3 regions of the Mesorhizobium sp. M0166 genome follow, and region 2 is predicted to be linked to each of the others. Evidence: predicted binding sites of a transcription regulator. Region 2 holds the regulator's gene; each other region holds the start of a gene.

Evidence for each region. Region 2 encodes LexA, which represses DNA repair genes until DNA is damaged. Its sites were predicted from a motif close to TGTTCNNNNTGTGTTCNG; they were not measured.
Region 1: NKJ46_RS01310 (PA0069 family radical SAM protein) is a predicted target of LexA. The motif match lies at 2,907-2,924, and genes of this name have one in related genera.
Region 3: NKJ46_RS20835 (ATP-dependent helicase) is a predicted target of LexA. The motif match lies at 6,503-6,520, and genes of this name have one in related genera.

What each region holds. Positions count from the first base shown of each region.
Region 1 covers NZ_JAMYTD010000001.1:263,202-273,144, reverse strand. Annotated here, with positions in the region: gene NKJ46_RS01330 (4-(cytidine 5'-diphospho)-2-C-methyl-D-erythritol kinase) at 1-617, shown strand, start outside; gene moaB (molybdenum cofactor biosynthesis protein B) at 604-1,146, shown strand; gene NKJ46_RS01320 (phytanoyl-CoA dioxygenase family protein) at 1,180-2,154, opposite strand; gene NKJ46_RS01315 (glycosyltransferase) at 2,344-2,847, opposite strand; gene NKJ46_RS01310 (PA0069 family radical SAM protein) at 2,999-4,153, shown strand; gene rnhB (ribonuclease HII) at 4,320-5,015, shown strand; gene NKJ46_RS01300 (F0F1 ATP synthase subunit B) at 5,074-5,565, opposite strand; gene NKJ46_RS01295 (F0F1 ATP synthase subunit B) at 5,576-6,157, opposite strand; gene NKJ46_RS01290 (F0F1 ATP synthase subunit C) at 6,239-6,463, opposite strand; gene NKJ46_RS01285 (F0F1 ATP synthase subunit A) at 6,530-7,288, opposite strand; gene NKJ46_RS01280 (AtpZ/AtpI family protein) at 7,359-7,757, opposite strand; gene NKJ46_RS01275 (cell wall hydrolase) at 8,013-9,197, opposite strand; gene NKJ46_RS01270 (MFS transporter) at 9,305-9,943, opposite strand, start outside.
Region 2 covers NZ_JAMYTD010000007.1:180,567-190,509, reverse strand. Annotated here, with positions in the region: gene lpxB (lipid-A-disaccharide synthase) at 1-252, shown strand, start outside; gene gltA (citrate synthase) at 331-1,659, opposite strand; gene gltX (glutamate--tRNA ligase) at 1,839-3,260, opposite strand; partial or broken gene NKJ46_RS11825 (ComEC/Rec2 family competence protein) at 3,357-5,820, shown strand; gene lexA (transcriptional repressor LexA) at 5,814-6,548, opposite strand; gene kynU (kynureninase) at 6,996-8,243, shown strand; gene NKJ46_RS11810 (hormone-sensitive lipase) at 8,340-9,170, shown strand; gene NKJ46_RS11805 (molybdopterin molybdotransferase MoeA) at 9,178-9,943, opposite strand, start outside.
Region 3 covers NZ_JAMYTD010000019.1:85,396-95,338, reverse strand. Annotated here, with positions in the region: gene NKJ46_RS20855 (sugar phosphate isomerase/epimerase family protein) at 1-719, shown strand, start outside; partial or broken gene NKJ46_RS20850 (substrate-binding domain-containing protein) at 825-1,831, shown strand; gene NKJ46_RS20845 (ATP-binding cassette domain-containing protein) at 1,915-2,706, shown strand; gene NKJ46_RS20840 (ABC transporter permease) at 2,703-3,746, shown strand; gene NKJ46_RS20835 (ATP-dependent helicase) at 3,759-6,461, opposite strand; gene NKJ46_RS20830 (glucose/quinate/shikimate family membrane-bound PQQ-dependent dehydrogenase) at 6,715-9,027, shown strand; gene NKJ46_RS20825 (hypothetical protein) at 9,038-9,469, opposite strand; gene NKJ46_RS20820 (hypothetical protein) at 9,479-9,619, opposite strand; gene NKJ46_RS20815 (dienelactone hydrolase family protein) at 9,893-9,943, shown strand, end outside.

The DNA.
Region 1 (9,943 bases), on a different contig from region 2:
GGCTCGAAAAGAACCTGCCGGTCGCGTCCGGCGTCGGCGGCGGATCGAGCGACGCGGCGGCGGTGCTGCGCGCCCTGGTCCAGACCTGGGGACTTGATGTCGGCGATGCCCAACTGGCGCGGATCGGCCTGTCGCTCGGCGCCGACGTGCCGATGTGCTTGGCAGCCAAGCCGCTGATAGCCCGCGGTATCGGCGACGAGCTGACGCTCGTGCCGGGTTTCCCGGCGCTGGGTCTGGTGCTCGTCAATCCCGGCACTGCCGTCTGGACGGCCGACGTGTTCGAGGCGCTTGGCCGCCGCGACAATGCGGGGCTGCCGCCGCTGCCGCGCAACCTAGACTTCCACAGCATCCGCAACTGGCTGGAGATCACCCGCAACGATCTCGAGCCTGCGGCGCGCGCAATCCAGCCCGCCATCGGCAAGGCGCTTTCCGTGCTGAACAAGGCCGGAGCCGGTTTTGCCCGGATGTCGGGTTCCGGCGCCACCTGCTTCGGCCTGTTCGAGACCGGCAATGTGGCCAAGCGCGCAGCCGTCGATATCCGCGGCCGCCATCCTGACTGGTTTGTCGCAGCGACGCGAAGCGTGACATCGGAGGCTGATGCCCATGGCCAGGATTGACGAGAGCCGCCCCTTCGTTCCCGTGCGCATCGCGGTACTGACCGTTTCCGATACGCGCAGCCTCGCCGATGACAAATCCGGGCAGACGCTGGCCGACCGCATTGCCGAGGCCGGCCATGTCCTGGCCGCCCGCGACATCGTCACCGACGATCGCGACAAGATCCGCGACAAGGTCCTGGGTTGGTCGAGGGACGAAGCGATCGATGTCGTCATCACCACCGGCGGCACCGGCTTCACCGGCCGCGACGTGACGCCGGAAGCGCTGGAGCCGATCTTCGAAAAGCGCATGGACGGCTTTTCCGAAGTGTTCCACCGCATCTCCTACGACAAGATCGGCACTTCGACGATCCAGAGCCGGGCAACTGGCGGCGTCGTCAATGCCACCTTCGTCTTCGTGCTGCCGGGCTCGCCCGGCGCCTGCAAGGACGCCTGGGACGGCATCTTGAAGCCGCAGCTCGACTATCGGCACATGCCCTGCAACTTCGTCGAGATCATGCCGCGCCTGGACGAGCATTTGCGCCGCGGCTGAGACGGAGCGAGGCGTCAGCCGGGCGATCCCGCCTCAGCGAATGACCGGCTCGCCGTGAAACCGGCGGCGCGACGGCGGTGACACGCCGAAGCCGACTTCCATCATCAGCCGCGGCGTGCGCGTCGGCACGGTGCCCATATGGAAGCCGAACGGGTCCTCGACAAAGCCGAGACCGGCCTGCCCGGTCAGCGTGACCGGGCTCTGCTCGCCATAGACGCCCAGCACCTCTTCCGCCGAATGGCCGACCAGAAGCGTCAGCTGGTGCTTCAGGATGCGGCGGTTGTGGGAGCCGCGGACATAGACATGCGGCCCGGTGTCGGCGTCGACCGGCACCAGGTAGAAAAAGAACTTCAGCATGCGCCAGTCGTCGAGGTCGAAATGGTATTTGCCGAGCGAGGCCATGTTCTTGTCGGCGTCGGAGACGCCACCGGTCGGAAAGCTCCACCAGATGCGGGTGGTGATCAGCTTGGCCTGGCTGCCGAGATAGTGCGCTGCGACATCGAGAAGCAGCGGATCGCGCTGCACGGCGACCGCAGCGTTGCAGTCGAGGACCCGCTCGAAATAGTGGCCGCTGAGCAGCGGGCGGCCGAAATGCTTTTCGGCATCTGCGTGTTTTTCCGGCAGGAATTCCAGCCGGCGGTCGAAATTGCCGAAGCATGGCGTGCGCTCGGCGAAGCGGGCAATCTCCTCATGGATGGCGGCTGGCAGCATCAGGCCCGAATAGAGCCCCTCCGTCCGCAGCGCGCCGACGACGGCATCGCGATCGACGCCGGCGAACATCGTTTCAGCGACATTACGCGCCGGCGGAACCGGCTTCGCACCGCGCCAGTGCAGGCGCCGCGCCGGCATGGTGCGGGCCAGCATGAACATCGGCAGCCATGCCGGATTCTCGCGAAGGTCGGACAGATAGGTCGGGATGCGGGCGGCGATGCGGCGCAGCGTGCCGCCGTTTCGTGCGATCGCCTCGAGGCTTGCAGCGCCGGACTTGTCAGGGCTTGAAAGGGTCATCGGCGTCCTCAAAATATCGAGGGAACAGCATCGACGACAGTCGTCGTCACCGCTCCGGCACACCCCAAACCCATTCGCCCGTATCGCTGGGAATGGTAACCCCCGGGCAGATTTTGTGCAATGCACAATAAACGACGACCCGCCAGAAAATTTGCTTGGGCGGGTACCCTGAACCGTCACGGTAAGCCGTCACTTCCGCGGAGCGACCCAGATCTCGGCCTGCAGCCTCCTGGTCGCCAGGCCGCGGGCGATCGCTTCGGCGCTGCGGGCGTTCTTCGACAGTGCCGCGGCCTGACGCTTGCTGATCACCAGGCCTTCTGCAAGAGCGCGATTTCCGGCAAAGACGCGCGACAGGAACGGCGCGCGGCTGCCGCGTGCCCGCGAGAACCGCGCCGCCATGGTTTGCCTCGCCGTATGGGCGACGACCTCATCGATCCAGCCCTCCCCCAGCCGCGCGCCCGGTTCCAGCAAAAGCAGCCAGTCGCCCTTGGCCTGCCTGATGCCGGCGGCGATGCCGCCGCTGACATAGTGGCAGCCGGCATGTTCGGCGACGCGGTGCGTCTGATCGGTCGAGCCGGTGTCGCAGACGAGAACGTCGCGCACCACGCCTTCGACGGCGCCGCCGATCAGCGAGGCGAGCGTGCGGGCAAGGCCCTCCTCGTCATTCAGGGTTTCGATCAGGACGCTGAGCATGTTTAGCCGAATAGCGGAAAGCAATGGGCAGCGCCAGTTTTTGCCGCGCGCCGCGAGAAAGTTCTTGCTTTGTTCTCATCGATACGATAGGAATACATTCATGAGCAGAGCGATTCGACAGCGGGCGGACAGTCCCTGGGAAAGGGCCAAGATGGAACAGATCGTGCGTGCCGACATTGCCGCCTTCGGCGCTGGCAGGGCCGAGATGGCGAATGCGATGATCGAGCAGAGCGGCATGCGCGTGCGTCCGGACCGCAATCGCGGCAGGTCGGCGGGCATCAATCCGTCCGGCCGTTTCGAGCCGGTCAGCCGGCATGTGTTCGACGATGGCTGGAATTCGCTGGAGGAGCTGCCGCCGTTCAAGACCGAGGTCCAGGTCGAGAAGCCGCGCACTATCATCACGCGCAACGAATCGCCCGACATCTCCTTCGACCGCTCGATCAATCCCTATCGCGGCTGCGAACATGGCTGCGTCTATTGTTTCGCGCGGCCGACGCACAGCTTCATGGGTCTGTCGCCGGGGCTGGATTTCGAATCGAAGCTGTTTGCCAAGCCGGATGCAGCGCGGCTGCTCGACAAGGAATTATCCAGGGATAATTACCAGCCGCGCACCATCGCCATCGGCACCAACACCGATCCCTATCAGCCGATCGAGAAACAATACCGGATCATGCGCGAGATCCTCGAAGTGCTGGAGGCGCGCGGACATCCGGTCGGCATCGTCACCAAATCGGCGCTGGTGACACGGGATATCGACATTCTGTCACGCATGGCCGAACGCGGGCTGGCCAAGGTGGCATTGTCGGTGACAACGCTCGACCGCATGCTGGCGCGCACCATGGAGCCACGCGCGTCGACGCCGACCAAGCGGCTGGAGGCGATCAGGCAGCTTTCGGACGCCGGCATTCCGGCCTCGGTGATGGTCGCGCCGATCATCCCCGGACTGACCGACCCGGAGATGGAGCGCATCCTCGATTCGGCGCAGGCTGCGGGTGCGCGCGAGGCCGGTTATGTGCTGCTGCGCCTGCCGCTGGAGGTCGCGCCGATCTTCAAGGACTGGCTTCTGCGCCATTATCCCGACCGCTATCGCCACGTCATGTCGCTGATCCGTTCGATGCGCGACGGCAAGGACTACGATTCGGAATGGGGCAAGCGCATGAAAGGCTCCGGCCCCTATGCCTGGCAGATCGGCCGGCGCTTCGAGATCGCCGCCAAACGGCTCGGCCTCAATGCCGAGCGGCGCTCGCTCAGGACCGACCAGTTCGTCCCCGCTGCCAAGGCAACCGAGCAGCTGATGCTGCTGTGACAAAGCGTCTCGCGCCAGCCGCTTGAAGCGGCCGGCAGCAGGCGAAAAAATCCCGTCCGGCCTGTCCTGTCCCCGGGCTTCCGACGGTAGCCCCTCCAGGTCCGGTGCCCCGCCCGACCTGGAGGGACTTGCGGAGAATCGGAGCCGATGCGAACCTCGCCGCACCATGGCTCGCCCGCGTTCCGATTCTCCGCTTCTCTTCGAAATCGTCGAGAGACCCGACTTCTCCTTCGAGACGAAGGCGATGGCCGAAGGCCTGTGGCCGGTGGCGGGAACGGACGAGGCCGGCCGCGGCCCGCTCGCCGGGCCGGTCGTGGCGGCAGCGGTCGTTCTCGATCCCGCCAACATCCCCGACGGCCTCGATGATTCCAAGCGGCTGACGCATTTGCAGCGCGAGGCGCTGTTCCTGAAAATCCTCGGCTCCGCACTCGCCGTATCGATGGCCTCGGTCAGCGCCGAAGGCATTGATGCCTCCAACATCCTCAAGGCCAGCCTGGAGGCGATGCGCCGTGCCGTGGCCGGCCTGTCGATCCGGCCGAAGCTGGCGCTGGCCGACGGCCGCGACGTGCCGCCCGGCCTGCCCTGCGAGGGCAAAGCCCTGATCAAGGGCGACCAGCGCTCGCAGTCGATAGCCGCAGCCTCGATCGTCGCCAAGGTGTTGCGCGACCGCATGATGTGCGGCTGCGGCAGCCATCATGCGCGTTACGGCTTCGAACTGCATATGGGCTACGCCACCGTCCGCCATCGGACGGCGATCGATCTGCACGGGCCAGTGGCACGGCTACACCGCGCCTCCTTCGCGCCGTTCCGGTTCGGCGGCACCGAGGTGCTGGAGGAAGAGGGTTTTTCGGACCTGGATTGAGATTGGCGAAAGCGGCTAGGCGCGTATCTCCCCCCTCGAGGGGGAGATTACGCTCCGTTCAGTTCAGCTTCGACTTCAAATCCTGCAGCGAGGCGTTGAACAGATCGGCGCCGGCCTTGGCGTCGATCTTGCCGGCCAGCAGCGCGCGCGCGGCTTCGACCGCGATGTCGACGGCGCTGGCGCGCACTTCGCCAATTGCTTCGCGCTCGGCCTGGCCGATCTTCTGCTCGGCCAAGGCGGTACGCCGGGCGACATAGTCCTCGGTCTTCTTGTGCGCCTCGGCGGCAAGCATGTCGGCTTCGCGCTTGGCGGCGGCGACGATGGCCGCGGCCTCCTGCTCGGCTTCCTTGCGCTTGCGCTGGTATTGGCCGAGCAGCTGCTGGGCCTCTTCGCGCAACCGGCGCGCTTCCTCGAGCTCGGAGCTGATCTTGTCGGCCCGCGCATCGAGCGCCTTGGCGATCATGCCCGGCACCTTGATGTAGATGGCAATGCCGAGGAAGATTACGAGGGCAACGGTTGCCCAAAGCGTCGCGAGAGATGTGGCGTCCATGATGCGCTCCTCACCCGGCCACGGATTTGACCGCGGCCGCGATTTCGGCCTTGCTGGCCTTGCCGCCGACAAGCGCCTCGACGATGGCCGAAGCGGTGTCCTCGGCGATGGTGCCGACTTCCTTCATGGCATTGGCCTTGATGGAAGATATGCGCGCCTCGGCCTCGCCAAGCTTCTGGTCAAGCGCTGCCTCGATCGTCTTGCGGGCAGCTTCGGCTTCCGCCTTAGCCGCATCGTTGGCCTGCTGGCCGATCGCATTGGCCTTGCCCTTGGCTTCCGCCAATTCCTGCTCATAGGCGGCAACGGCGGCATCGGCCTCGCTTTTCAGCCGGGCAGCATGATCGAGATCCTGCGTGATGCGGTCGTTGCGAACGTCGATGATGCCGCCGACGCGCGGCATCACTACCCGTTTCAAGAAGAGGTAGAACAGCCCGAAAGTGATTGCCAGCCACAGCAGCTGTGACGGGTACGTCGCCGGATTGAATGGCGGGAACGTGCCATGCGCCTCGGCAGGCACGCCGGTGGCGGCGTGCGTTTCGCCTTCCGTTGCGGCGGGCGCGGACTCTTGCGCAAAGGCAGATGTCACAAACATGGACTATCCCCGAAATTCAGACCCGCCGCAGGATCGCGGCCGGCCTGTTCAATTCTTCCCAATGTTCAGCCGAACAAGTATTCAGCCGAACAGGGCGAGAAGCGCGATGAGAAGCGAGAAAATACCAAGCGCTTCGGTCACGGCGAAGCCGAAAATCAGGCGGCCGAACTGGCCGTCGGCGGCCGACGGGTTGCGCAGCGCGCCCGCCAGATAGCTGCCGAAGATGTTGCCGAGGCCAATGCCCGCGCCGCCCATGCCGAGGCATGCGATGCCGGCGCCAATGTACTTTGCTGCTTCTGCGTCCATTTATTCAACTCCTTTGGATCTAAAATTCCGTTGCGATTCCATCCGGCGGCAATGCCGGAAACCTTGTCAGTGCCCGGGATGCAGGGCGTCGTTGAGATACATGCAGGTCAGCACGGCAAAGACGTAGGCCTGCAAGAACGCGACCAGCAGCTCCAGCGCAGTCAGCGCCACGGCCATCGCCAGCGGCAGAACCGAGCCCGCTACGCCGACCGCGCCGAGCGCGCTCAGGCTGACGACAAAGCCCGAGAACACTTTCAGCGTGATGTGACCGGCGAGCATGTTGGCGAACAGACGAACCGAGAGGCTGACCGGGCGCGAGACGAAGGAAATCACCTCGATAAGCACCACCAGCGGCAGCAGGTAGACCGGCACGCCATGCGGGACGAACAGCTTCAGGAAGCCAAGGCCGTGCTTGGTGAAGCCGTAGACGACAACCGTTCCGATCACCAGCGCGGCGAGGCCGAAGGTCACGATAATATGGCTGGTGACGGTGAAGAAATACGGGAACAGGCCAAGCAGGTTGGCGACAAGCACGAACATGAACAGCGAGAACACGAAGGGGAAGAACTTCATGCCCTGGGTGCCCGCAGCGTCCCTCAGCATATTGCCGACGAATTCATAGGCCATTTCCGAGACCGACTGTAGGCGGCCGGGAACGAGGCTGCGGCTCGATGTGCTGAGGTAGAGAAACGCCGCCGCCACAGCAACCGTCGCCAGCATGAACAGCGCCGAATTGGTGAAGGACAGGTCGTAACCGCCGATGTGAATCGGAATAAGCGGATGGATCTGGAACTGGTGGATTGGATCGACCTTGTCAGCAGCCACTTTTAAATCCCCATCGAAGCCGCACGCGACTCTACTATCCGTTCATCGCGCCCAGTGAGTGCGCCTTAATTCATTCCTTCGGATCGCGCGATTTCTCGCTTCGTCCGAACTCTGCCATAAGCCCTGCTGAGCGCATGACATTGAGCACGCCGGCGCCAAAACCCAGCAGCAAAAAAACGATCAGACCCCATGGCGTTGTCCCCGCCACACGGTCAATGACCCAGCCGATGCCAGCCCCGACCACTATCCCGGCGATGAACTCGCTGGACAGCTTGAGCGCCTGGCCGTACCCGGCCACACTGCCCGCTTTCGCGTCGTCTTTCCCCTCGAGCCGATCCGGCCGCCTTGTCGCAAGCGATGCTTCAAGGTCGCGCCGGCGGCGCTCAAGATCGTCGTCGCGGATGTCGGCTTCATGCTGCTTGCCGCGACCGGTTTTGCCGGTTCCGTCTGGCCCATTCTTGTCGGCCACGCAACCCCCCTGCCCGGTCAGACCGTCACCGTCCGTCCGCTTCTTAAAGTCGCCGGCAACATAGTTAGAGGGTCCGCGCCCGTCAAGCCACGGGCCGACGTTCAAGCTCAAGTATTTTTCCGTTATAAATCAGCTACTTGCCCGGGTGCGACATCGTGCCCGACACAGTCTCTGGCGGGCCGCGGCCGAATCCCCGCGGCGATGGGTCTTCGATCGGCCGCTCTCCCGCGAAAGACGCAACGGCTGCCCGAGCACTCAGCTCCAGCCGCCGCCATAGGTACGGTAGAAGATGTGCAGGCCGATCCTGGTCATTTTCTGCATCGTCCTCGCCCAGCCCGGATGGACGTAGTTGGCGTAATAATGGGTCGACGAGCCGACTTCCGGAATGAAGATCTTGCCGGCTGTGACGGCCATGGCGACATCCTGTGCGGTCTGGTAGGCGGCGGGGTTGTCGATGCGCTTCTTCCTGCCGTCGCAGGCAAAGGAAAACTGGCAGCGATTGAACCAGTTGTCGTTCTGGTAGACGACGCCGCAGATCGAGTTCGGATAGGCCGGGTTGCGGACCCGGTTGAGGATGACCTGGGCGACGGCGGCCTGGCCACGCACGGATTCGCCGCGCGCCTCGAAATAGATGCCCTTGGCGAGGCAGGCCTGCTCCGGCTTGGAAAAGACGCTCGCCGGCAGCGGCGTCTGCATCCAAGAATGATCGCCCTTGCTCAGCGGCGGAATGAACCGGCCATCGTTCGGGTCCTCGTCCTGCAGCAAGGCCTCAAACGGCGATGCCTGCGCGTAATCGGGAGCGGACGATGCATAGGCGGTCGCCAGCACGTCGGGATGATCGTTGTTGACCAGCGCGGCAAGCATCGCCGGCACGCCGGGATCCGGCTTCTTGTCGACGCGCGCGTGGAAGGCGGCGGCGATCTGGATTTCCTTGCCTTTGATCTCGGGCTTGGCGAAGGCCATCCTCAGGCCGCTGTCCATGCTTGGGCGGAGCAGCGAAGAGGTGCGCTCGAAGATCGAGCCGGCGTTGAAGTTCTTCGGCGGCGAGACAGGCGAGACCTGAATGATGCGGCCCTTCTTGTCGGCGCGCATGATGCGGTCCTCGTCCGGCGTCGTGCCGGCGATGCTGCCCTTGCCGCGAAACGAAACGGCGCCGATGCCGGGCAGTTGGACACCGGAGCCGGAGAGCGAGCCGGTGCTGCTTGAATCGAGGAAGGGCATTTCGGCGGCGTGAACCGAGCCGGCGACGGATTTCTCGACATAGGCGTTCCAGCGGACGCTCGGCGCCTCCAGGCCGGAGACCAGGCTGGTCATGTCCTGATAGGCAACGACACTCGGGAAGCCGATCCAGATACCAAGGCCAATAACGAGCGGAGACAGAAAGGAACGCTTTTTCTCACCGGCGGCGGCGACAAGCCGCGTCAAAACACGTCGATGCACGGAACTCTCCAGAAACGCGACGGACCCCACTGGAGAGCTACAATGATGCATTAACCTTGATGGGGCGTTAACAGCTTAGAACGTTGTTTTCCCATCTCGTGTCGAAGTCAGGCGCTTTTGCGGCCATCGCTTGACGGAAGAAAGATCGGCCAGGCGACCAGCGCGCAAATAGCCGCACCCAGCCAGACGCCTGCCCATGAGCAGAGCACGAGAAGCCCCGGAATGGCGATCGGCACCAGGAAGAAGGCAATGAAAACCAGACTGTTGGCAAGGCCGAGCGCCGTTCCGGCCTGGCTCGCGCCGGCCAGCGTCGCAAGCTCGGTGTAGGCAACGCCGTGCCAGGAGGAGACGCAGATGCCGGCCACGACCAGCACCGCAACGATCGCCGGCGAAAGCATCGGCGCTTGGCCTGACAAGAATTGGGCCGAAAACAAGACGAGCGCCGCAAGCACGGTGAAGGCGGCCACGCTCAGCATGCTGCACAGACGCAGGAACGGCCGGCGGTTGCCATGACGGTCGGTGTAGCGGCCGCTCCAGACGCGCATGACCATGGCGCCGACCTGCACGGCAGCGAGGCTGGCGCTGATCACGGCTGTTCCCATGCCGGCGAAATCATGCAGGAAGACGGAAGCAAAGGTGAGCACCGCCACCTGCGGAAAGCACAGCAGGCCGATGGCTGTTGCGATGCGCCAGACGGCCGGGTTGCGCAGCGGCGCCGGGCCGGCCGGCGATGCCGTGCCGGCCGA
Region 2 (9,943 bases):
GCGCAGCCGCTAATCAAAGTATGGAGCGCAGCCTTGCCCAATCTCATTGCCGACCGGCCGGTTGTGCCGGAGCACTACAATCAATATGTGCGGCCGCATTATCTGGCGCGGCAGCTGGAAGCGCTGTTCTCCGATACCGCCTACCGCACCTGGCAGAAGCACGGTTTTGCCGAGATTGCCGGGCGTATGGCAACCGCCAAGCCGTCAGGCGAGATTGCCGCTGGGGTGGTGATGGGCATGGTGAGGAAGTGAGTGAACGGTGAATAGTGAATTGTGAATAGTGGTTTCCATGGACAGGGAGCGACGCTTCGCTGCTCCCATTCACCATCTTCACCGCTTCGCGATCGGCACGTAATCCCGTTCCGGCGCGCCGGTATAGAGCTGGCGCGGGCGACCGATCTTCTGGTGCGGGTCCTCGATCATCTCCTTCCACTGCGCGATCCAGCCGACGGTACGGGCGACCGCGAACAGCACGGTGAACATGGTGGTGGGGAAGCCCAGCGCCTTCAGCGTGATGCCGGAATAGAAATCGACGTTCGGATAGAGCTTCTTCTCGATGAAATAGGAATCGGTCAGCGCGATTTTTTCCAGCTCCATGGCGATGTCGAGCAGCGGATCGTCCTTGATGCCGAGCTCGCCCAGGACCTCGTGCGCGGTCTTCTGCATGATCTTGGCGCGCGGATCGTAGTTCTTGTAAACGCGGTGGCCAAATCCCATCAATCGGAACGGATCGTTCTTATCCTTGGCGCGCGCAATGAATTCCGGGATGTGATCGACATGGCCGATCTCGCCCAGCATGTTCAGGGCTGCCTCGTTGGCGCCGCCATGTGCGGGACCCCACAGGCAGGCGATGCCGGCAGCAATACAGGCAAAGGGATTGGCGCCCGACGAGCCAGCCAGGCGGACGGTCGAAGTCGAGGCGTTCTGTTCGTGATCGGCGTGCAGGATGAAGATGCGCTCCATCGCGCGCGCCAGCACCGGATTGATCTTGTATTCCTCGCAAGGCACGGCGAAGCACATATGCAGGAAATTGGCTGCGAAATTCAGCTCGTTCTTCGGGTAAATGAATGGCTGGCCGATGTGGTATTTATAGGCCATCGCCGCGATCGTCGGCATCTTGGCGATCAGCCGCATTGAGGCGACCATACGTTGATAAGGGTCCGAGATGTCGGTGGAATCGTGATAGAAGGCCGACAGCGCGCCAACCACGCCGCACATCACCGCCATCGGATGCGCATCGCGGCGGAAGCCGGTGAAAAAGCGCGACATCTGCTCATGCACCATGGTGTGGCGCGTCACCCGGTAGTCGAAATCGTCCTTCTGCGCCTTGGTCGGTAGTTCACCATAGAGCAAGAGATAGCAGACTTCGAGGAAGTCGCCGTGCTCGGCCAATTGGTCGATCGGGTAGCCGCGGTGCAAAAGAATGCCGGCATCGCCATCGATGAAGGTGATTTCCGATTCGCAGCTCGCCGTCGACGTAAAGCCGGGATCGTAGGTAAAGACGCCGGCAGTGTTGTAGAGCGAACCGATGTCGATGACGTCAGGTCCTACCGAACCACTTCGTATCTTGAATTCATGGGTTTTGCCGCCGAGTTCCAGCTTTGCCGTGGATGCCTGGGTTTTGCCGCCAAATTCCATTTTTGTCGCAGGTTCGGTCATAGCAAACTCCTTTTTGTTTCCTCAGGCCGGCAAAGGCAAAATATCTGAACCCAACACGTCAAAAGCATCGGAATACGCACATTTGCGCCCGCAATTGAATCTGCGCGCCAGATTAGGCCAAGACCCAATGTTGCACTGCGAAACACACCTTTCAATGCCAATCTTCTTGGGCCAGTTTGCTAATCGATTTGATCAGCGATCCGCGCCAGGCTTTCCTCGCGGCCAAGCACGGCAAGCACATCAAAGACACCTGGCGAGGTACTTTTGCCGGTGAGCGCGGCGCGCAAAGGTTGGGCCACGGCGCCGAGTTTATGGCCGCCTGCCTGCGCATAGTCGCGGATCGCGGCTTCCGCTGAGGCGGCAGACCAGTCCGACACCATGGCTAGTGCCGCATGAGCGCCCTGCAGGATCGCGCGCGCCTCACCGCTGAGTAGCGCCGCCGCCTTCTCGTCGACCGGCAGCGGCCGCTCGACGAACAGGAATGCAGCCCCTTCAACAAGTTCGACCAGCGTCTTGGCGCGCTCCTTCAGGCCCGGCAAAGCGGCAAGCAGTTGCGCCCTGCGTCCGTCGTCGAGGCGCGCGGCGATTGCCGGGCCGCCTTCGAGATAGGGCAGAGTGGCGACGAAGATGTCGAGCAGCGCGGTGTCGTTCATCCGGCGCATATGCACGCCATTAAGCGCCTCGAGCTTGGCGAAGTCGAAACGGGCGGCGCCCTTGTTGACGTCGCCAATGTCGAACCATGCGATCATGTCGGCGATCGACATGATCTCATCGTCGCCGTGGCTCCAGCCAAGCCTCGCCAGATAGTTGAGCAGCGCCTCCGGCAGGTAGCCCATGGCGCGATAGGCCTCGACGCCAAGCGCACCGTGCCGCTTCGACAGCTTGGCGCCGTCGGCACCGTGGATCAGCGGGATATGCGACATCGACGGCACCTCCCAGCCCATGGCCTGGTAGATTACGGTCTGGCGTGCGGCGTTGGTCAAATGATCGTCGCCGCGGATGATGTGGGTGATGCCCATGTCGTGATCGTCGACGACGACGGCATGCATGTAGGTTGGATTGCCGTCCGAGCGCAGAATAATGAAATCGTCGAGATCCTTGTTGGGAAAGCGCACGTCGCCCTGGACGCGGTCATGTACCACCGTCTCGCCGTCTGTCGGCGCCTTGATGCGGATCACCCCCTTGGCGCCGGGCGGCGCCTCCGACGGGTCGCGGTCGCGCCAGCGTCCGTCATAGCGGGGAGGCAGCCCCTTGGCCCGTGCGCTCTCGCGCATTGCTTCCAGCTCGGCAGGCGTCGCATAACAATAATAGGCCTTGCCCGTGCGAACGAGCTCCTCGGCCACCTCGCGATGGCGCGGCGCACGCTCGAACTGCGACACCGGCTCGCCGTCCCATGTCAGGCCAAGCCAGGAAAGCCCGTCGAGAATGGCCGCGGTTGCCGCATCGGTGGAGCGCTCGCGGTCGGTGTCCTCGATGCGCAGCAGCATCGTGCCGCCTGTGTGCTTGGCATACAGCCAGTTGAACAGCGCCGTGCGCGCGCCGCCAATGTGCAGATAGCCGGTGGGCGAGGGGGCAAAACGGGTGACGACCTTATCGGGCATGGAACTCTCAGGCGGGCGAAGGAAGTGGGTTTGCGGACTTTCGCGCGTTGCGCGTTCATGTAGCATAGGAGGTCGAGGGCGCAAGGGGCAGACCCGATGGCTGTGCGAGGCCGTGGTGCGGGCGAGGGCGAGGACGCTGGCAGCGGCGTCAGCGAACGCTTGCTGTTTGCCGCTCCCCTGCCTGTCCTTCCGGCACCGGCATTGCTGCCCGCTCCGCGCTTTGATGCTCCGTCGCTGCCGGCCAGCGACCCCGCAACGGTTCCCGTGCCCGCGGGCGAGCCCATCGTGCGCCTACGCCGTCGCTTCCGCCTCCCGTCACCGTCCCGTATCCGCAATAGCATAACCTCGGCGGCCGGCCTGGAACTCGACCGCGGCATCGCCTTCCTGCTGGTGCCGGTGTTCCTCGCATGCGGGGTGGTCGTGTATTTCGCGATGGCGGCCGAGCCGGCCTTCCCACAGCCGATCGCTATCGTCGCCTTGGCAGCCCTTTGTGCCGTCGTCTCGCGGTCATGGCCCAGGACGCGCCTGTGCTTCATAGTGGCGTTGCTCTGAGCGCTTGGCGTGCTTGCCGCCAAGTTCGAGACCTGGCGTGTCGGGACGCATATGCTCGGTTCCGAAATCTCGACGCGGCTGACGGGTCGCGTCGTATCGTACGAGCCCATGGCGAGCGGCCGCATCAGGCTGACGATCGATGTGATCTCAACCGCCAGGCCGACACTGCGTTACATGCCGGAACGGGTCCGCTTCGGCGATGAAAATACCGGCTGAGCTGACCGCCGGTTCCGAGATCGCCGGCTATGTGCGGCTGCTGCCGCCGACCGGGCCGGTGCGGCCCGACAGCTATGATTTCTCCTTCGACAGCTATTTCGCCGGTATCGGCGGCAGCGGCTTTTTTCTCGGCAATCCGAAAGTCGTGTCGTCGGGCAGCATGCCGCTTGCCGCGCGGCTTTCTTCTGCGATCGAAGACGCGCGCGAATCCATCGCCGACCATATCCGCAGCCGCATCGGCGGCGCCGAGGGCGAGATTGCTGCTGCGCTGATCGTCGGCGTGCGCGCCGGCATTCCCGAGGAGATCAACGAAGCGATGCGGCGTACAGGCATCTATCACATCATCTCTATCTCGGGGCTGCATATGGCGTTGGTCGCCGGCACCATCATGGCGCTGCTACGCGGCGCCTTTGCGCTGTTTCCCGATTTCTCATCGCGACGGCCGGTCAAGAAATATGCCGCGGCCGCCGCGCTTTTTTCGATTGCGGCCTACCTCGTCTTTTCCGGCATTGTGGTAGCGGCCGAACGCAGCTTCATCATGCTGGCGGTGATGCTTATCGCCGTGCTGTTCGACCGGGCCGCGCTCACCATGCGCAACCTGGCGATCTCGGCCATCGCGGTCATTCTGGTGTCGCCACACGAGGTGGTCGGTCCGAGCTTCCAGATGTCCTTCGCCGCGACGGCGGCCCTTGTCGGCGCCTATGCCGGCTGGTCCGACTACCGCGCCGGCAGGGCCACCACGCCGCCGCCGCGGCGGTCGCCGCTACGCCTCGCCACGCGAAAGGTCCTGCTGGGCATGGGCGGCCTGGCGATGACCTCAATCATTGCAGGGAGCGCCACGGCGCTTTTCGCCATATGGCATTTCCAGCGCGTGGCGCCGCTCAGCCTGTTCGCCAATCTGGCCATCATGCCCATCGTCTCACTGGTCGTCATGCCCTTCGCCGTCCTCAGTGCGCTGGCGATGCCGTTCGGCGCGGATGGGCCTTTCCTATACGTGATGGGCAAGGGGCTGACGGCGATGATCGCCCTGTCCGGGTGGATCTCCGAGCGCTCGCCAATCGATGCGGTTGGGCTGATTTCGCTGAGATCCGTCCTTTTGGTGACGATCGCCCTTGTCATTGCCAGCATGGCGACGACCTGGTTGCGGCTGGCGGCACTTCCTTTTGCGCTCGCCGGCTTGCTAACGACAACCCAGACGCGCGTACCCGATGTATTGATCTCGGAGGACGCACGGTTGGTCGCGCTGCCGATCGACAGCGGTGAACTCGCGGTCAACCGGGCACGCCCGAATGAGTTCACCATCGACAACTGGAAACGCGCGCTCACATCAGAGGCTATCGTCGCGCCGGAAACACCTGGAAAGAACGATCCGCAATTCGACATTGCCGATCCGGCCGACCTACCGCCGGGTATGCCGTTCATTTGCACGGACGGCCTCTGCCTTGCCAGGCATCCATCCGGCGCGATCATCGCACAAGCCAAGGACCGCGATACTGCGCGGCCAGCCTGCGCCTTTGCCAGTTTGATCGTCATCGACGACGCCACCGCCCATAACCCCTGCTACTACGACCGGCTGGTCCTCGTCGTCACCAAACGGCAACTGGCGCGCGCGGGAAGTGCCGCCGTCTATTTCGATCCACAAGCTGCAACACGCGCCGAAATCCGTTTCGCGGTCGAAAAATCATACCGGCCCTGGCACGTGCAGCGGAAATTTTCACGCGCGGCACGGGGCCTGCCGCCATACCGCAGGGCCGACAAACCCAAAGCCGGCGCCAAGGGCGGAACTCAGTAGCGGCGGATCAGTCCGACGAGCTTGCCTTGCACCTTGACCCTGTCTGGTCCGAAGATGCGCGTCTCGTAGGCCGGATTGGCGGCTTCCAGGGCGATCGAAGCGCCCTTGCGGCGGAACCGCTTCAGCGTCGCTTCCTCCTCGTCGACCAGTGCCACCACGATCTCACCGGGGCTCGCCGTATCGGCATTGCGGATGATCACCGTGTCGCCGTCGAAAATGCCAGCCTCGATCATCGAATCGCCTTTGACCTCGAGCGCATAATGCTCGCCGCCCATGATCATATCCGGCGGCACCGAAATCGAATGCGTCTGGTGCTGGATGGCGTCGATCGGCACACCGGCGGCGATGCGGCCCATCACCGGGATCGAAACGGCGGCGACGACATCGTCGTCATTTCCGGCCGCAGGGACGCGCGACGATGTCGGCTTGCCTTGCCGCGGACCGCCTTGCCCAAGACTGCCCTGGATGACACTCGGCGAGAACTTGCGTGCCGCATTGAGGCCGGGGGCGATCGAGTCAGGCAGGCGCAGCACCTCCAGCGCACGGGCCCGGTTGGGCAAACGGCGAATGAAGCCGCGCTCCTCCAGTGCCGTAATCAGCCGGTGGATTCCCGATTTGGAAGCCAGGTCGAGCGCTTCCTTCATCTCGTCGAAGGAAGGCGGGATACCGCTTTCCTTCAATCTTTCGTGGATGAACATAAGCAGTTCGTGTTGTTTGCGTGTCAGCATAGCGACCCCCAACAGAATCAGAAAACAAACCCAGAACAAACACTATCTGTTCCAGTTGTGTTCCGCAACTGTTTAAAGTTTAATGAATGCGTTAAGGCTCGGGAAACAAACGACGTCCCCTAACCGGGGTACCCCACTTTCACCGTCGCGAGCCTCATCGCCTTGATTCTGCTTTCGTTTGCGCCCTTCTGGCTTCCCGGAAGGCCACATTGGCATCGGCCGTCGGTCGGCGGAGGGCACGGAAGTGAACCCCTATCGAGTGTGCGGTTTGGTCAATGCACCGTGAACGAAACGAACTCAAAACGCCAACCTCGGGTTAAGTCCTGGTTTCCACCGCCTGGTTAGGCTGCTTCTCGCCGGTGGAGCCTTCCTGCGCGCAACCAGGTGATGGAAGAACAGTCGATGCGTATCCGGCGTTGCATTGAATTTTGGGGGAGCAGGCAAATCATGACAGGAATTCCCGATCTCGCGGCCATAAAGGCGATGGATGCCGCAGATCCGCTGCGCGCGATGCGCGACCGCTTTGTGTTGCCGCAAGGAGTGATCTATCTCGACGGCAATTCGCTAGGAGCTGCTTCACGTGCCGCTTTCGATGAATTGCGCAAGGCCGCGACCGAAGAATGGTCGCATGATCTCATCCGCGCATGGAACACGGCCGGCTGGTTCAACATGCCGCTTGAACTTGGCGACCAGCTCGGGCGCCTGATCGGTGCCGCGGCCGGCCAGACGGTGGTCTGCGACACGACGTCGGTCAACATCTATAAACTGCTGCACGCCGCCATGGCCATGCGACCGGAGCGGCAGGTCATCGTCGCCGAGGGCGATAGTTTTCCGACGGACCTCTACATGGCTGAGGGTGTGGCTTCGACGCGAAAGGATACGCTGCTGCGCCTCTCGGGGGTCGACGCGCCGAGCATCGAAGAGCTGATCGACGAACGCACCGCTGTGGTGCTGGTCAACCACGTCAACTACAAGTCGGGCGAACTGCGCGACATGCCGGCGCTGACGCGCAGAGCCCAGGAAGCCGGGGCGATGATCGTCTGGGATCTCTGCCACACCGCTGGAGCGATGCCAGTCGAGCTCGACAAGGCAAACGCCGATTTTGCCGTTGGCTGCACCTACAAATATCTGAATGGCGGCCCGGGCGCGCCTGCTTTCATCTATGCGGCTGAGCGGCATCTTGCCGACATCCAGCAGCCGCTCACCGGCTGGTGGGGCCATGCACGGCCCTTCGCCTTCGAGCCAGGCTATGCGGCCGGCACCGGCATCCGCCGGTTTCTGTGCGGCACGCAGCCGGTCCTGTCGATGCGCACGCTTAAGGGCGCGCTCGACATCTGGAACGATGTCGACATGACGGCGGTGCGCAAGAAGAGCATCGCGCTGGCCGATCTGTTCATCGAGCTTGTCGAGGCAAAGTGCGGCACTTACGGGCTCACGCTCGAAAGCACGCGCGATGGGGAAAAACGCGGCAGCCAGATTTCATTCATGCATGAGCATGGCTACCAGATCATGCGCGCGCTGATCGAACGTGGCGTGATCGGCGATTTTCGCGCGCCATCGACCATGCGCTTCGGCTTCACCCCGCTCTATGTCGGCTATGCCGATGTCTGGCAGGCCGTCGAAGTACTTGAGGACATCCTGCGCACCGGTGCATGGAAGGATGCGCGCTTCGCCATCAAGACGGCTGTCACTTGAGATTGATGCGAGAGCTGGAGCCGTGAGGCTGGCGACGACGCGCCGCGCGATGCTCACGCTACGTCGCAAGGCCATATTGCCAGGGGAGGGCGCAGGGTGTTCGAACGTCACATTGCCGATTGGGACAACGCCTATGCCAACGGCGCCAACATAGCCAGCAGCGATCGCTGGCCGGCGGCCTGGGTTGAGCCCGCTCGGGTTTTCCGCGACGTGCTTTCGACCGAGGGCAGGGCGCGGCTCGACTTGGCCTATGGCGATAAGCCACGCAATCGGCTCGATCTTATCCTGCCGGCCACCAAGCCCAAGGGACTCGTGGTGTTCGTCCATGGCGGCTACTGGATGGCATTCGACAAGAGTTTCTGGTCGCATCTTGCCGCTGGCGCTGTTGATCGCGGCTATGCGGTTGCGATGCCGTCCTACACGCTCTGTCCGCAGATACGCGTTGCCGGCATCGTCAAGGAAGTCGGCGCGGCGATCGGCACAGCGGCGGCGATGGTCGCAGGGCCGCTGATGCTGACCGGACACTCGGCCGGCGGCCATCTTGTTAGCCGGATGGTTACGGCGACGACGCCGCTGGCGCCCGAAGTGGTCCGGCGCGTTCGTCACGTGGTGTCGATCTCGGGGGTGCACGATTTGCGCCCGATCATGCGCACCGGCATGAACGAGACGCTGGCGATCGATGAGGCCGAGGCGCAGGCCGAAAGTCCGGTGCTGCTGCGCCCGATGGACAAGGCCTGCCTGACCTGCTGGGCCGGCGGCGGCGAGCGCGCCGAATTCCTGCGCCAGAGCGCGTTGCTGGCCAACATCTGGATCGGCCTGGGTGCCGCGACCAGCTCGGTGGTCGAGCCTGACCGGCATCATTTCAACATCATCGACGGTTTGGCCGATCCAGACCATCCGCTGACCCGGACCTTGATCTCGGAGTGAGGCAGGTTCAGCGTAGCATCAGCACGTCGCAGGGGGAGCCCGCCGCCGCGGCAGGCGCGAACGGCGCGCGGACGATCAACCCGTTGGCATCGGCCAGCATTTTCAGCATCGAGGAGTCCTGGATGCCGAACGGCGTCGCCACGAGCGTACCGGCATCGTCTGTGACAACAGCCCGCACATAATCTTGCCTGAGATCGTTGGCCGGCATGGCAGCACCGAGCCGCACCTGACGTATATCCTGCTGAAAGGCGCGGCCGCCGAGCCGCGCCAGCAGCGGCTTGAGGAAGAGCTGGGTGCAGACCAGGCTTGCCACCGGATTGCCGGGCAGGCCGATGCAGCGAATGTCGCCCAGCCGCCCGAACATCAGCGGCTTGCCCGGCCGCATGGCGATCTTCCAGAAATCGAGCGTCATGCCTTGCCCGGTCAGGACGTCATGGACGAGGTCGTGGTCGCCGACCGAGGCACCGCCCAGCGTGACGATGACGTTCGCGCCAGCCTTCACGGCCTTTTCAACCAGCGCAGCGATCGCCTCCCTGCGGTCCGGCGCGATGCCAAGGTCGAGCGCGCGCGCACCGATCGACTGTGCGGCGGCGGCGACACCATAGGCGTTGGAGGAGATGATCTGGTTGGGGCCAAGATTGCTGCCCGGCGGCAGCAATTCGTCGCCGGTCGCGATAATGGCGACCAGCGGCCGCTTGACCACGGCGACCTCGGGATGGTTGGCCGACGCCGCGAGCGACAAGGCCGCCGGATCGAGCAGGCGGCCTTTGGGC
Region 3 (9,943 bases), on a different contig from region 2:
CCGATGTCGTCATCTCGTCGATCGGCGTGTTCGGCAATCCGCTGGAGAGCGGTGAAGTCGATCGCGGCGTGCTCCAGGCGTGGGAAACGATCATCGACAACGCGCATCTGTTCGGCACCAACATGGTCAGCGGCTTTACCGGCCGCATTCGCGGCAAACCGCTGCCCGACAGCCTGCCGCGCTTCCGCGAGGTCTGGGGGAAGCTGGCAAAGCGTGCCGCAGACAAGGGCGTGCGCATAGCCTTCGAGAACTGCGCGATGGACGGCAACTGGGCCAGCGGCGACTGGAACATCGCCCATAATCCAGACGCCTGGGAGCTGATGTTCAATGAATTGCCGGACGACAATCTCGGTCTGGAGTGGGAGCCCTGCCACCAGCTGGTCTACCTGATCGACCCGATCCCGCAGATCCGCAAATGGGCGCCGCGCATCTTCCACGTCCACGGCAAAGACGCGACAGTGCGCTGGGACGTGATCCGTGAACATGGCGTGTTCGGCCGCCTGCCGTTCGTTCAGATGCGCACGCCTGGCTTCGGCGACAGCGACTGGACGCGGGTGATCAGCGAGCTGCGGCTGGTCGGCTACAAAGGTGCCATCGACATCGAGGGCTGGCACGACCCGGTCTACCGCGGCGATCTCGAGATCACCGGGCAGGCGCGTGCGCTGGATTATCTCCAACAATGCCGGGGAGGCGCGAGCTATCTGCCGAACCCGGTGTGAGAAGTCGGCCGGCGGGAGGTGCCGGCCAGCGAAAGATTACGGCGCAATGCCGAAGCGATCGTCGAAACCCCTCGGCTAGCGAGGGAATAAAGGGAGGATAAGTGCATGAGCATTACGATGAGAAGGACAGTTCTGCGCTCGACCGTCGCGGCGGCCGCGATGGCGCTCGCCGCCACACTCTCGACCTTGCCAGCGCAGGCGCTCGATGCGCAATGGTGTAAGGATGTCCATATCCGTTTCTTCGCCGGCGGGGCGGAGGGCGATGCGTTCGGCACCATCGTCTATAATGGTGCCAAGCAGGCGGCCGCCGATCTCGGGCCCAAGGTCGACTATATCTTCTCTGGGTGGGACGTGGAGAAGATGGTCCAGCAGTTGCGCGAGGCTGTTGCGGTCAAGCCCCAAGGCATCGCCATGATGGGCCACCCAGGCGACGCCGCGATCATGCCGCTGGCCGAACAGGCGCACAAGGACGGCATCAGATGATGTACCAGAACGTGCCGGTGCCGACGGTCACGGCGGCGTTCGGCGGCGGCTATGTCGGCGCCCAGCAGGAGCAGCAGGGCCGCGCGCTCGGCGCCGAGGCGTTCAAGCTGGCCGGGCTCAAGGCCGGCGACAAGGCGATCATGATCGGCCCGTTCGAGAACGAGAGCCGCGGCGCGCGCGAACGCGGCACGGTCGCCGCACTGAAAGAGGCCGGCATCGACGTCGTTCAAATCAATTCTCAAACCGAGTGGGCAGCCGACCCCAATCTGGCCATTCCGGTGATCACGGCAGCACTGCTCAACAATCCCGACGTCAAGGCGGTCGGCTATCCCGGCGGGCAGCTGCTGGGCAATGTGCCGACCTACATGCAGGCGGCGGGCAGGAAGCCGGGCGACATCTTCAACTTTGGTTTCGACACCAGCCCGCAGATTGTCGAGGGCTTCAAGGGCGGCTGGGTGCAGCTGACGGCCGACCAGCAGCCGTTCCTGCAGGGCTATCTGCCGATCCTCAGCCTCTGCCAGCAAGTGGTGCTGGGTTTGGCGCCAATGAACGTCGACACCGGCGCCGGCTTCGTCACGCCGCAGAATTACGAGATTGTCGCCGAGCTGGCCAAGCAGGCGCTGCGCTGACCTCTTAAGCCGTCGGCCGGGATTTAGCCCGGCCGGCGGGGCCGCTGGCGAAGACGCCGGCACGAAATCAAGCGAGGACCGCCATGGCCGAACGCCTCATCGAACTGCGTGACATCAGCAAGTCCTACGGCCAGGTCTATGCGCTTGGTGGGGTCAATCTCAGCGTCGACCGCGGCGAGGTGGTCGGCCTGATCGGCGACAACGGCGCCGGCAAGTCGACGCTGATCAAGATCCTTTCCGGCGTGGTCAAGCCGACCAGCGGCGAAATCCTCATTCGCGGCAAACCGGTGACCGGGTGGAGCGCCGCGCGCTCGCGCGACGCCGGCATCGAAACGGTGTTCCAGGACCGGGCGCTCGCCGTGCAGCAGACGATCGTGCGCAACATCTTCATGGGCCGCGAGCTCACCGGCTGGCTTGGCTGGCTGAAGGTCAACAAGGAGATCGCGGAGGCGAGCCGGCTGATGCGCGAGATCGGCTTCACCTCGAAGGTGTTCACGCCGCAGTCGATCGTCGGCCAGCTGTCGGGCGGCGAACGCCAGGGCGTGGCAATCGCCCGCGCCATCTACAAGAAGGCCGACCTGATCGTCCTCGACGAGCCGACGACGGCGCTGTCGCTGACCGAAACGGCGAAGGTTTTTCATTTTGTGCGCCAGGTGCGGGCGAGCGGCCGGTCGATCCTGTTCATCGGCCACAATATCCACCACGTCTTCGATATCGCCGACCGCTTCGTCGTGCTCGATCGCGGCAAGGTCGCGCTCAGCGCCGACCGGAGCGAGGTCAAGTCGGCCGAAGACCTCATCAATTTCATGGAAGACGTGGCACACCCCGGCGGACTGGCGGGATTGCACGACGCCGGGGAGCAGGCAACGCGATGAGCAAGACAATGGAGCCCGATCTGCAAACCCCTCTCGGCAGCAGCGAAGCCGCCCCGAAGGCATGGAAACACCCGTCCGATCACTGGATGCGCGGCTTTGTCCTCGACAACCGCGCCGCACTCGGCACGCTTGCGGTGTTCATCGTGATGATGGCGGTGTTCATGATCGCCAATCCGACGGTCTTCACCAGCTGGTATCTCTATAGTTCCGTGCTGACCACGTTGCCTGTGGCGCTGTTCGTGGTGGTGCCGCTGGTTTTCGTCGTCACCTGCGGCGAGATCGACCTGTCGTTTCCGGCAACGATGGGCTTCGCCTCTTGGGTGTTTGCGCTGGTCGTGCGGGCCGGCTACGACCCGTTCGTCGGCATCGCCGCGGCAATGGTCACCGGCATGCTGCTCGGCTTCCTGGTCGGCTCGCTGGTCGTCTATGGGGGGCTGTCGTCGCTGATCGCCACGCTCGGCATGAATTTCCTGCTGCGCGGCCTGATCCAGATCATCAACGAGGGCAGGTCGACGGCGCTGACCGGCCTTGCCGACAGCTGGGCCTACAAGATCTTCTCCAGCCAGCTTTACGGCATTCCGGTGCAGATCTTCTGGGCCATCGGCTTCGTCGTGCTGTCGGCGCTGCTCTACAACCGCCATCGCTTCGGTGCCCAGGTCAAGGTGGTCGGCGACAATCCCGACAGCGCCCAGCAGATGGGCATCGACGTCAAGCGCGTCAGGGTGAAGGTGTTCGTCTTCGTCGGCATCGGCGCGGCGATCGCCGGCACGTTCTCGGTGATGATCAACTTCACCTGGTGGCCGACGGCCGGCGACGGCTATCTCTTGCCGGTGCTGGCATCGGTGTTCGTCGGCGGCACCCCGACCTGGGGCGGCATCGGCACCGTCGTCGGCGGTGCGATCGGCGCGGTCACCGTCTCCTTCATCCAGACCGGCGTCGTCGCGGCGGGACTGAGCGGCTTCTACGTCCAGTTCTTCAACGGGCTAATCATCATCTTGTCGCTGCTTGGCCATAAGTGGAACCAGGCGCGGTATCGCTAACGACAGGCGACCTCAAACTCCCGTGACAAACCCGTCCAGCACGCGTTTCTGGCCGGCTTTGTCGAAGTCGATGGTAAGCTTGTTGCCTTCGATTGCCGAGATGTTGCCGTTGCCGAATTTCTGGTGGAAGACGCGGTCGCCGACATTGAAGGGGGACGGCGTGTCGGCGACGGATTTGGCGACCAGTTCGCCGTCGATGGTGCGGCCCTTGATCGAGGTGCGGCCGGCGCCGTAGCCGGAGTCGGTTTCGCCATAGCCGATGCGCTCGACCTGGTGGCCGGAGCGCGTGCCCCAATTGCGGTCGGTCGCCTCGGTGCGGTTGGCCTGAGCGCGCTGCCAGCCCGGTGTCGCATAGGTGCTGGAGAAAGCGCCGGATTTTTCAGCACCGTTATCGCCGCCTATGTTGTCGAAGCGCGATGCTCCATAGGGGTTCTGCCTGCCTGCACCTTGGCCGCCACGACCGGAGGCGAACGAGCCGCCACCATAGGCATTGCCATAGCCGCCATAGGAGTTGCCGCTCTCGGAAACTTCGACATGGGCTTCCGGCAGCTCGTCGAGAAAGCGCGACGGGATGGTCGATTGCCAGAGGCCGTGGATGCGGCGGTTGGAAACGAACCAGATGTGCAGGTTCTTCTTGGCGCGGGTCAGGCCGACATAGGCGAGGCGGCGTTCCTCCTCCAGCCCTGAGCGGCCGCCCTCGTCGAGCGAGCGTTGGTGTGGGAACAGGCCTTCCTCCCAGCCGGGCAGGAACACGGTTTCGAATTCGAGGCCCTTGGCCGAATGCAGCGTCATGATGTTGACGGCATCGAGCTCGGCGTTCTGCTCGGCGTCCATCACCAGCGCGACATGTTCGAGGAAGGAGCGCAGCGATTCGTACTCCTCCATGGAGCGGATCAACTCCTTGAGGTTTTCCAGCCGCCCCGGCGCTTCGACCGAGCGGTCGTTCTTCCACATGTCGGTGTAGCCGCTCTCCTCGAGAATGGTCTCGGCGAGCTCGGTGTGCGGCGTGGTTTCCAGCGCTTTCTGCCAGCGCTCGAAATTGGCCGATACCTCGCGCAGTGCCGCGCGCGGCTTCGGCTTCAGCTCGTCGCTCTCAGCGAGTGTTGCCGCCGCCTCCAGCATCGGGATGCGCAGGGCGCGTGCGGTGTCGTGGATCTGGCGGATGGTGGCCTCGCCAAGGCCGCGCTTCGGTACGTTGACGATGCGCTCGAAGGCGAGGTCGTCGGCGCCTTGAGCGACGACGCGGAAGAAGGCCAGCGCGTCGCGGATTTCGAGCCGCTCGTAGAAACGCGGGCCGCCGATGACGCGGTAGTTGAGGCCGAGCGTGACGAAGCGGTCCTCGAATTCGCGCATCTGGAAGGACGCACGGACGAGGATCGCCATGTCGTTGAGATTATGCTTCTGGCGCTGGTAGGACTCGATGGTCTCGCCGACGGCGCGGGCCTCCTCTTCGGAATCCCAGGCGGCATGGACATGCACCTTCTCGTCGTCCTCGGCGATCTTTTCGGTGAACAGCGTCTTGCCGAAGCGGCCCTCATTGTGGGCGATGAGATGCGACGCGGTGCCGAGGATGTGCGCGGTCGAGCGGTAGTTGCGCTCCAGCCGGATGATGGTGGCGCCGGGAAAATCCTTGTCGAAGCGCAGGATGTTGTCGACCTCGGCGCCGCGCCAGCCATAGATCGACTGGTCGTCGTCGCCAACGCAGCAGATATTTACGGTGGCTGGCCGCGGATTTCCCTCCCCCTTGAGGGGAGGGTGGCCGGGCAAAGCCCGGCCGGGTGGGGTCCGTGCGGCAGTGCTCGACGCATCAGCGGTGCCTTCTGCGGCAACCCCCTCCGCCCGCTTCGCGGGCACCTCCCCCTCAGGGGGGGAGGATTGAGGCCGCTGTGCCAGCAGGCGCAGCCACATGTACTGCGCGGTGTTGGTGTCCTGATATTCGTCGACGAGGATGTAGCGGAAGCGCTTGTGGTATTCCTTCAGCACGTCCGGATTGGCGCGGAAGATGCGGATCGGGTGGCACAGCAGATCGCCGAAGTCGCAGGCGTTCAGCGTTTTCAGCCGCTCCTGATAGGCCTTGTAGAGCTCGCGGCCCTTGCCGTTGGCGAAGGCACGGGCATCGCCCTCGGGGATGTCGGCGGGGCCGAGGCCCTTGTTCTTCCAGCCGTCGATCATCTGGGCGAACTGCTTGGCCGGCCAGCGCTTGTCATCCAGTCCTTCGGCCTGGATGAGCTGCTTGATCAGCCGCACGACATCATCGGTGTCGAGAATGGTGAAGTCGGATTTGAGCCCAGCCAGCTCGGCATGTCTGCGCAGCAGCTTGACGCCGATCGAATGGAAGGTGCCGAGCCACGGCATGCCCTCGACATTGCCGTCGCCGATCAACAGGCCGATGCGCTGCTTCATCTCGCGCGCCGCCTTGTTGGTGAAGGTGACGGCGAGGATCTGCGAGGGGAAGGCCTTGCCGGTGGCAAGGATGTGGGCAATGCGGGTGGTGAGCACCCGCGTCTTGCCGGTGCCGGCGCCGGCCAGCACCAGCACCGGGCCTTCGGTGGTTTCCACCGCCAGCCGCTGCTCGGGGTTGAGGCCGTTGAGATAATCGGGCGCGTTGTTCTGGTTGCTGCGGGCAGCCATGGCGCGCGCGGCAATGCCCGACGGGGCCACGGGCCGCGCGTTCGGTTCGTCAAAAAAGGGCATGTCTTCCGAAAAGCCGGACATCTCCCCCCGAATGTAGTGATTCGGCAGCGAAAGGCCAGAAGTGTCTCCGTTTTGTTCTCTGTCCAGTCGGTAGACTCACAATCTGGAATGGGTCCGCTAACCAAAAGGCCGGGCTTGCCGAGGGCCGGCGCCGTAAAACGTCGAGCTTGCTTGACAGGGGAGGCGGGCCGGAGAAAGTTGCGTGGGGGCAGGAACGCAATGCGGGGTTGCCCATGGACGCGTCGCGGAGCGCACCAGTCGAAGGAGCACCGTCTTGGCTGTGGTCATCACCTCCCTGATCCTTTTCCTCATCGGCCTGGCGGTTGGCGGCGGCGGCATCTGGCTCGTGACACTGGGCGGCAGCTGGTATTACGTCATCGTCGGTCTAGCTTTCCTTGTCGCCGCCTGGCTGCTCTATAGGCGCAGATCCACGGCGCTGTGGCTCTACGCGGCGATCGTGCTCGGCACGCTCGCCTGGGCGGTCTGGGAGATCGGCTTCGACTGGTGGGAGCTCGGCCCGCGCGGCGGCATCATCGTGCTTGTCGCGCTATGGCTGTTGACGCCATGGGCGCGGCGCGGGCTTACCGGTCCCGACGGACGCGCGCCGCTGATCCTCGCCGTGCTGGCCTCGCTTGCGGTCGCCGGCTATTCGATGACGACCGATCCAAAGGATATTGCGGGTGAACTCAACACCGACAAGGTGACGCCGACGGCCGATCTCGGCGGCAACGTGCCGGCCGGCGAATGGCACTATTACGGTCGTACCCAATATGGCCAGCGCTATTCGCCGCTCGACCAGATCACCGCCGAAAACGTTGCCAATCTGCAGCCGGCCTGGACCTATCGCACCGGCGACGTGAAAGGGCCCGACGACATCGGCGAGACGACCTATCAGGTGACGCCGCTGAAGATTGCCGACACGCTCTATATTTGCACGCCGCATAATTTCGCCATCGCCATCGATGCCGCGAGCGGTAAGGAAAAATGGCGCTTCGATCCCAAGATCAAGTTGAACAAGGACCGTCAGCACCAGACCTGCCGCGGCGTGTCCTACTATGCCGATGCCAAGATCGCCGCCGGCCAGCCCTGCGCCACACGCATCTACCTGCCGACGTCCGACGCCCGGCTGATCGCGCTCGATGCCGCGAACGGCCAGGTCTGCCCGACTTTCGCCGAAGGTGGCACGCTGAACCTGCTTGCCAACATGCCATATCCGAAGCCGGGCTATTATTATTCGACCTCGGCGCCGCTGATCGTCGCCAACAAGATCATCGTCGGCGGCGCGGTCAACGACAATTATTCGACGCAGGAGCCGTCCGGCGTTATCCGTGCCTACGATGCCGACACCGGCGCGCTGTTGTGGAACTGGGATTCCGGCAATCCTGACCAGACGACGCCGCTGCCGCCGGGCCAAACCTATACCAACAATTCGCCCAACATGTGGTCGACGGCGAGCGCCGACGAGAAGCTCGGGCTGCTTTATGTGCCGCTCGGCAACAAGACGCCGGACCAGCTCGGCGCCGGGCGCAGCGCCAATGACGAGAAATTCTCCTCTTCGATCACCGCGCTCGATCTCAACAGCGGACAATTGCGCTGGGTGCGACAGACCGTGCATCACGATCTCTGGGACATGGACGTGCCGGCGCAGCCGACGCTGGTCGACATCACCACGGAAAGTGGCGTGGTGCCGGCGCTGGTCGGGCCGACCAAGCAGGGTGACCTTTATGTGCTCGACCGGCGCAGCGGCGAGCCGATCGTTCCGGTCAAGGAACTACCGGCGCCGGGCGGCGCGATCGAAGGCGACCATACCTCGCCGACGCAGCCGCTCTCGGACCTGAGCTTCAGTCCGAAACCGCTGACCGGCGCCGACATGTGGGGCATCACCATGTTCGACCAGCTGGCCTGCCGGATCGAGCTTCGGAAGCTGCGCTATGAGGGCCGCTATACGCCGCCGTCACTGCAGGGCTCGCTGATCTACCCCGGCAATTTCGGCACCTTCAACTGGGGCGGCGTGGCAGTCGATCCGGTCCGGCAGGTGATGTTCGGCATGCCGACATACCTGGCGTTCATCTCCAAGCTGGTGCCGCGCGCCGACGTGCCGCCGCCTGGCGACACCAAGGGCAGCGAACAGGGCCTGAACCGCAATGAGGGTGCGCCTTACGCAGTGATATTGAAGCCGTTCCTGTCGCCGCTCGGCATTCCCTGCCAGGCGCCGCCCTGGGGCTATGTGGCGGGCGCCGATCTTCGGACCGGCAAGATCGTCTACAAGCATCGCAACGGCACCGTCTACGACATGACGCCGCTGCCGCTGCCGTTCAAGGTCGGCGTGCCCGGCATCGGCGGGCCGATGATCACTGCCGGCGGCGTCGCCTTCCTCGGTGCGGCAGTCGACGACTATGTGCGCGCCTATGACCTGACGACTGGCAAGCAGCTGTGGCAGGCGCGGCTGCCGGCGGGCGGGCAGTCGACACCGATGACCTACACGGTGGCCGACGGACGCCAGTTCGTCGTCATCGTTGCCGGCGGCCACGGCTCGGTCGGCACCAAGCCGGGCGATTATGTGATGGCCTATACGCTGCCGAAATAGAGAAGTTCCTTCAGAGTCCGAGATGCCCTTTCAGGTCGGGTACCGATGCAAGGACCTCACTGGTCAGCTGCGGGCCGGCGGCTGTCTCGGCCTGCTGGACCAGCATCGTGCCGGCCTGGCTGATTTGTGCGAGCGTGAGGCCTGATGCCTTGAGTATGGCGACGCCGTTGATCAGCGCGCCGGTCTTTTCGCCGAGAGCGCCGCCGAGCGCGCCCTCCAGCGAGGACAGGAGACCACCACCGGAGGCCGCGCCGGGAGCCATGACATCATACTGCTTGGCCAGGGCGTCGGCTCCCGGGATCTTGGCGAAGAAGCTCGACAGAGTCGTGCCTTCCGCCTCGTGTTCGAGCACCGAGAAAATCGTGCCGGCGATCTTTTCCGTCAAAGCCTGGTTGAGACCGGACTTCTGGGAGACGGTGTTGATGATGTCCTGAACGTCCATGATCTTTCCTCAGGCTTTGGTGCTTGCGGGCGGGTGCCGGTTGGCGCGGACCTTGACCAACGATCGTTTGAAGGCGGTGAACCGCAGCGCCAGCAAAGTCATAGCGGCGAGTGCGAACCCACTTGCCAGAAGCGCGGAGGGAAAGGTCATGGGCGTATTCCTTCGTCGTCAATCAGACATTCTTTTCCCGCCAAATGGCCATTCTAGTTCGCCAAATGGCCCGAGTGAGGCATAGCCCGGTAACTTCTTTTTACATCGTGGTGCGTGCATTTAGCATTGCCACAAAGGACCAAAATTTAATGACACTGCGGCGCGCGGCATCACGGCCCTCGTGCAGGGACTTTTGGCAGCCTCACTCAGCCGTGACTGGACCAGGCAAGCTTCGGCTCTATGTTGCCGCGGGGGGCCGACGAGGAGCGCGCCATGACAACATCTGCCGGACCCACTGCCACCGAGCCTGTCATTACTCAGGCG